Regions from separate parts of the Paraburkholderia sp. WS6 genome, predicted to be linked through region 3. Evidence: riboswitches for the same ligand, from Rfam matches in the RefSeq annotation. Region 3 holds a riboswitch; each other region holds the start of a gene.
What was found. A riboswitch is a leader RNA that binds a small molecule or an ion and turns the genes downstream of it on or off. The one in region 3 is predicted to bind cobalamin.

Region 1 (2,240 bases), on a different contig from region 3:
AATGAGGTCATGAACGCGCCACCGCATCCCCGCGATGGTCGTTCTTCGTAGTCTGGCCGGTATCCGGGCTGACGAAAGCGCCGCTTCCCCTTCCCGGACGAGTGGTTTCTCGCCCAGTGGTTATATGCCGACGCGGCCTTGCGCGTGGACATCGAAGCCGGCTCCGCGGCGCTCTTGAACGCACCGCTTTTCGCTTACCGTTGCGGGGGCAGCACAGGTTGACCCGGTCCATTGCAGGTGGGCACCCTGTTTCCCGTTTAACTGCATGCGCACGAGCGCGCACGCGAGCACCAAAGTGCGTGCGAGTGTAGGCCGAGCGCCCCGTGCCGTCAAGGAAACGCGGGCTGCGGCAAGGCCTTTCCACAGTGCCGGCGCGGCCCGCCGTGTGCTATCGTATGCGCGCGTTTGGTGCCCGCATATGCGTTCGCATGTGCAGTTAAACGGGAAACAGGCCGCGCTCGCTGCGCTCAACCTGTGCTGTCCCCGCAACGGTAAGCGACCTGCGGTGCTTTCGCATCGCGCATGCGTTTTTGATGCCACTGTCCGACGAATCCGGACGGGAAGGCAAAACGCATGAGGCCGCCAGCCCGGATACCGGCCAGACGCGGAGGCAGCGAACGTCACGCTGCCGGCCGCCGGAATCCGCGAGGGACGGATGTGAAGGCGCTGAAGCACGACGTGGCGCGGCCGTTGGCGTTTCCCTGTGAGAAACGCGGCGAGCAGCGTTATTCGTCGCGCGTAATCCGTAGCACCGCATGACCTCAATTTCCGTCGCCTCCGGCCTCATCGAGCCTCATCCGTTTCCGTTTATCACGACATGGCGCACGCCATGCACGCCGCAATGAGCCGCGCCTGGCTGATCGGCGCCGGCCCCGGCGATGTCGAACTGATGACGCTCAAGGCAACGCGCGCGTTGGCGCAAGCCGATGTGGTCCTGGTCGACGATCTGGTGAACCCCGACGTGCTGCAGTTCGCGCGCGCCGACGCGCTGGTCGTGTACGTCGGCAAACGTGGCGGGCATCCGTCGACGCCGCAGGCCGGCATCGTCGCGCAGATGCTCGAGCATCTGCAGGCGGGACGCAGCGTCGCCCGTTTGAAAGGTGGTGATCCGTTCGTGTTCGGCCGCGGCGGAGAAGAACAGCAGGCGCTACATGCCGCGGGCATTAGCGTGGACGTGATCAACGGCATCACCGCCGGGATTGCGGCGCCCGCGGCAATCGGCATTCCTGTGACGCATCGCGATCACGCGCAAGGTGTGGTGTTCGTCACCGGACACGGCGCCGGCAGCGGCGAGCCGGACTGGGCCGCGCTCGTCGCCACGCGGATGACGCTGGTGATTTACATGGGCATGCGGCGGCTGAACGAAATCGTCGACGCGTTGCTCGCGGCCGGGATGAGCGCCGATACGCCGTGCGCGGCGATCGAATCGGCTACGCGCCCCGAGCAACGGCATGCGCTCGCGCGGCTCGGCGAGTTCGCGGATACGGTCTCGCGCGCCGGGCTCGGCTCGCCGGCGATCGTGGTGATCGGCGGTGTGGCGTCGCTGGCGTTGGCGCGGCATGCGGTGAATGTTGGCAGCGAACCCCGAGGACACGCAATGAAAACGCTAACCGTCGGTATCGGTTGTCGTTTGCACAGCTCCGCCGAGGAAATCGAAACGGCTGTACGTGCCACGCTCGGCTCGCATCCATTCGATGAAATCAGCACGATCGCCTCGGTCGACGTCAAAGCCCAGGAAGCCGGCTTACTCGAATTCTGCGCACGTCATGCGCTGCCGCTGAAGCTGTTCAGCCGCGAGCAAATTGCGGCGATCTCCGTGGACGATCCGTCGGCGGCCGCACGCGAGCATCTCGGCATAGACGGCGTCTGTGAGCCGTGCGCCTTGCTCGCTGCGGCGGCCGAATCTGGTGCAGCCCATGCCTCAATTGGCTCAATTACCCCAATTGCCTCGTTTGCAGCCGATACCCCCAACGCACGGCTACTCGTGCGCAAAACCGTACATGCCGGCGTCACAGTCGCGATAGCATCGACCACCGCCCGCCGCGCCTGCGAACAGACAAACGACGACACTCAAGAACAGGACCTTCCATGAAGACCGATCCCGAATCCCATCAGCGCATGACCGAACGCCGGCGCGAGGGCCATGAGAAAAAGCAGGCCAGCGCCACCGTCGAAAAAGGTCTGCTGATCGTCAATACCGGCACCGGCAAAGGCAAAACCACCGCAGCGTTCGGCATGGC
Region 2 (2,240 bases), on a different contig from region 3:
ACGCGCCAAGTACTTGATGTATTTGGTTTCTCTCGCGCTGCACGCCTGCGTGACCGCGGCTCGCGCGGTCACGCCATTCACATCAAAGGTAAGCGGACTTCGCGGCGCTGCGGCTCGCGGAAGCCAGCAATTTGCTTCGCTCGACGAGGGCGCCGAACAGCAGCCCAACTGTCGTCCACATAACCACCTGCATGCCGATGGCCGCGACGCGGAATTTCCACAACAGCACCGCCGGGAAAGCCGCCGGTACTTCGTTGATCGTCGGCATCGACAGTTGCACGGCAGCAATGATCGCGACGAACACCAGGCCCGCCACAATCGAGCCATTCCACGCGCCCAGCTTCAGCGCCGCGCGGCGCCGAACCTTCAGCGAGAACACCACTGCGGCCAGCGAGATCGCGATCATCAGGAAGAACAAGCCGGTCCGCATCCCGATCGTCTCGGGGTCGCCCACCGAAGGGGGATTCGCCGGGTACTTGATGTTCGGAACGATCACCAGCGCAATAAACGCGCCAAGCGCGAGCCATGCGGACAACGCGCGCGCACTCAGCGCGCCGACGCGCCCGTACGCATACGCGAACACCAGCGAGAACAGCCCGCCGAACGCTGCGCCGTACGTCACCACGCCAGTCAACAATCCCAGGCCCGCCTGGGTGCCGCGGCTCACCAGTTCGGGTTCGGGCGCTTCGCCTTTGGCGGCGTCGGCCTTTTCCTCGAAGGAAATCGCCTGATCGACCTGCGGTTCGCCCACCAATCTCGCGAAGCCGAACGTGAGCAATCCCGCGGCGATGCCTGCAAGCATCCCGCGTACCAACAATTTACCGACCATTTTCGACTCCGTTAGTGGCAGGGAAAGCCGAGCAGATGGCGGCCGTCGTGCACGAATTCGTGCACATACATGCCAGGCACCAGCGACGTGGCACCCTGTTCCGCACCAACGAAATACAGCGCGAGCAACAGCAGCAAGCCGCCGAACACGACCCAAGGCAGCAATTCACGCAGCGGAATCGGCGTGGGTTGGGCGACAGGCTGTGTCGTGGAATCGAAAACAGCGTTGGACATAATGGACATCTCCTGGGGGTAACGCGCCCCGATAGTAGATTGAAGAGGGATGGTGCAAAGCTCAGGTCTGGCTTTCGGCTCGTGAATGCCGATTACAGTGGCGCGACCGCGCCGGGCTCTCACCGGCTTCCGTGCTTCGCAGTGACGCTATTCTACGCGCTAAACTTTGCCTCCCGGCAACGTAAAGCATGCACGCGGCGTCCCGCTTTAGTCCGGTCTTTATGGAAATCAACTGAATGGACACACGGCTGTTACTGATCAGCCACGCATCGACCGCGGCGATGCGCGCGGGCCGCTTCCCCGCCGACGACCCGGTCGATGCACGTGGCCTCGCCGAAGCAACCGCCGCACGAGCGCGCCTGTCGATTCCGGACGACGCGGCGGTTTTCGTCAGCCCTGCCGTTTGTGCGCGCGACACGGCGTCGGCCTTGGGGATCGGTGCCGCGGCATCGGGCCAAGGCGCATCGGTCGACGAGGGACTGGCAGACATGGACTACGGCCTGTGGCATGGCCGTCGCCTTGCCGATCTCGCGGCCGAAGCACCGCACGACCTCGCCGCATGGACACATGATCCCGACGCAGCCGCGCACGGCGGCGAGTCGTTCAGTCAACTTGTGAAACGGGTGGGACAGTGGCTCGATGCGCTAAACGATGCGTTGAGCGAGGACGTGACCCGCGCAACAGACCGTGCATCAAATGATGGAGCGAACGAGGCAAGGAATCGTACGTTACGCGAAAAAACGAGCGTCATCCCGAGCACCACGCAAAACGTGGTCGCCGTCACGCACCCGCCAGTGATCCGGGCCGCCATTGTTCATGCGCTTGGTGCGTCGCCGGCCGTGTTTCCGCGTATCGAGATCGCGCCGCTCTCGATGGTCGAGTTGCGACGCTCACGACGCGGCTGGACATGGTGGCCGGCGTCGCAATAACGGCGGCCGCGAGGAGTCGGGTCTTGTTCATGTCGGCACAATCCTTTGAAAGGTGGCCTTATCGCGGTAGCACGGTTCATGCCTTGCCGAACAACGCCGCCAGCCCCTGCACCGATGCAAAAATCCCCTTCGCATCGTGCCCAACGCCGTCGATCACAAACGTACGATGCTTCGCCGCCCCTTCCGGATGCCGCGACGCCATATAACGCGCGTAAGCCAGTCCGCGCCCCAGCCGATGCTCGCCTTGAG
Region 3 (2,240 bases):
TCAACGGCAGACGCGGAGCACCCTCCGTTGCACGGCATTCGAGTGCGATCAGGTTCAACGCTGCCACTTCGCCCGCAGACCACTGGTCCGCACGGCCATCGATACACCGCTCCAGATTGCCGCCCAAATGTTCCAGCACGGTCATCCGGGTCGCGCCGAACCCACGCGCATTCAGCAGTTCGGCCAGCGCGGCGGGCGTGCGCCCGTCGGCACTCAGCACGAAGACGCGCGCGCCGTCGTGCAAATGAGCATTCAGCGCCGGCAATGGCCTTCCCACCAGCGAAACCGTGGCGACGTCCTGCAACGGCCAGCCAAGCCGCGCGGCCGCCAGCGACAACGACGACGGCGCCGGCAGCACCCGCAACTCGCCTGCCGGCAACTGCCGCGCGAGGGTCGCGCCGACGCCGAACAGCATCGGATCCCCACTCGCCAGCACGCACACCGACCCCGTGCGCTCGGCCAGCAAAGGCGCGAGATCGAACGGCCTGGGCCATGCCGCGCGGCGCGCGGCGAGGCGCGCGGGCAGCATCGCCAGATGACGTTCGCCGCCATAAACCACCGACGCTTCCAGCAAAGCACGCCGCGCGGGCCTCCCCAAGCCGGCGAAGCCGTCATCGCCTATGCCCACCACGGTCAGCCATGCCGGCATGCATCCATCCTCTTTCTGTATCTTCAAATAATGCGCTGTGCCACGCCGATCAAAGCGTCCAGCCTCGTTGTGCTGTTCGAAAAAAGGCATAATACAGCCGCCGGTGCCCTTCGGGGCCGAAGAGGGAACACAGTGTTGCTGTGGCTGCCCCCGCAACTGTATGCAGCGAGTCCGCCTGCGCTCCGCGCCACTGGTTCGACCGGGAAGGCCGCGGCGGACCATGACCTGCCAGCCAGGAGACCTGCCGGCCAGACTGTTCGTGCCAGCCTACATCGGGCGGGGTGTACCGATGCCGTAGCAATCGCCGCTTTGCGGCTTGCTCGGGCCGTCGCGCGACGCTCAACCCGGTGTCCGTCTTGAATCAAGCTTCGCCCTCCACTGCTTTGCCCGATGCGGCCCTCGCGCTGCGGCCCTCGGCGTGCCCGGGGCTGCTGCGCATCGTCGCGGCGCGCGATGGGGGGATTTGCCGGATCAAATTGCCCGGCGGTGAGTTGAGCGCGGCGCAGGCCGCGGTGATCGCCGACGTCAGCGAGCGGCATGCGGCCGGTGTGGTCGAGCTGACCAATCGCGCGAATCTGCAGGTGCGTGGCGTGCGAAGCGGGCATGAAGCGGCGTTGATCGCGGCGCTGGTCGATGCGGGGCTTGGGCCGATTCGGGCGACCGGTGCGGTGGATGCTGACAACTTGCTGCTCGCGAGCTCGGCGGACGATGTGCGTAACGTGATGGTGAGCCCGGCTGCGGGGCGTGATCCATTTGCGCTGTTCGATACGAGGCCGCTTTGCATCGAAATGCTCACATTGCTGCAATCCGAAGCGCGTTTCGCGGCGCTATCGCCGAAATTCGCGCTACTGCTCGATGGTGGTGAGCGCCTTGCCAGGCTGGATCATCCGCATGATGTTTGGCTGGCAGCCATGCAGGCCGAAGACGGTGTGCGATTTGTGTTCGGATTGGCGGGTTGTCCGCCTGCCGTGGCGGACGCGGATGCGAATGCCTTCCCGCATATCGCGCGTACCGGCTCGCATAGCGCCGTTGACCATCCTCATCCGAATTACGCAGGCGCTCTCGCCGCAGTGCTGCCCGCGCAAGTCACAGACCTCGTCCGCGCGCTGCTGCATACGTTCCTCGATCTGGCCGCCCCAGATGCCACGCGCATGCGTCACCTGCTCGCCACGCATCCCGTCGACGCGCTATTGCAGCACGCTCAAACGTACGTCGATTTCCCACTGTCACGCGACACATCGCTTGCAAACTGGCTACGCCCCACGCCCGCCGATGCCACGTTGCGACTCGGCGCGCACGCACAGCGAGTCGTGGGAATGCTGCACGTAGGCGGCCAACCGCCGCTCGGACGCCTCGACGCCACGACCTTGCGCGGCCTCGCCACGCTCTCGCAACAGCAAGGCAACGGCACGCTGCGCATGACGCCCTGGCAAAGCGTGTTACTACCCGATATCGCAGCCGATGCCGCACCCACCGTGCTCGCTGAAATGAACGCGCTAGGCCTCGCATGCGATCCTGCGCAGCCTATGACACGTCTGATCGCCTGCGCCGGTTCCACAGGCTGTGCAAAAAGCCTCGCCGACACCAAAGC

Region 1: it holds a riboswitch for cobalamin, as region 3 does, so the genes downstream of both, cobA (uroporphyrinogen-III C-methyltransferase) here and cobG (precorrin-3B synthase) in region 3, are expected to answer to the same signal.
Region 2: it holds a riboswitch for cobalamin, as region 3 does, so the genes downstream of both, M0D64_RS00100 (CbtB-domain containing protein) here and cobG (precorrin-3B synthase) in region 3, are expected to answer to the same signal.

Annotation. Positions count from the first base shown of each region.
Region 1 covers NZ_JALQCK010000017.1:7,959-10,198, forward strand. The annotation lists cobalamin riboswitch at 37-310, opposite strand; cobalamin riboswitch at 390-618, shown strand; partial or broken gene cobA (uroporphyrinogen-III C-methyltransferase) at 842-1,558, shown strand; gene M0D64_RS20685 (cobalamin biosynthesis protein) at 1,598-2,092, shown strand; gene cobO (cob(I)yrinic acid a,c-diamide adenosyltransferase) at 2,089-2,240, shown strand, end outside.
Region 2 covers NZ_JALQCK010000001.1:27,744-29,983, forward strand. The annotation lists gene M0D64_RS00095 (CbtA family protein) at 83-829, opposite strand; gene M0D64_RS00100 (CbtB-domain containing protein) at 841-1,062, opposite strand; cobalamin riboswitch at 1,105-1,244, opposite strand; gene M0D64_RS00105 (histidine phosphatase family protein) at 1,299-1,991, shown strand; gene M0D64_RS00110 (alpha/beta hydrolase) at 2,068-2,240, opposite strand, start outside.
Region 3 covers NZ_JALQCK010000012.1:87,577-89,816, forward strand. The annotation lists gene cbiE (precorrin-6y C5,15-methyltransferase (decarboxylating) subunit CbiE) at 1-649, opposite strand, end outside; cobalamin riboswitch at 734-913, shown strand; gene cobG (precorrin-3B synthase) at 1,006-2,240, shown strand, end outside.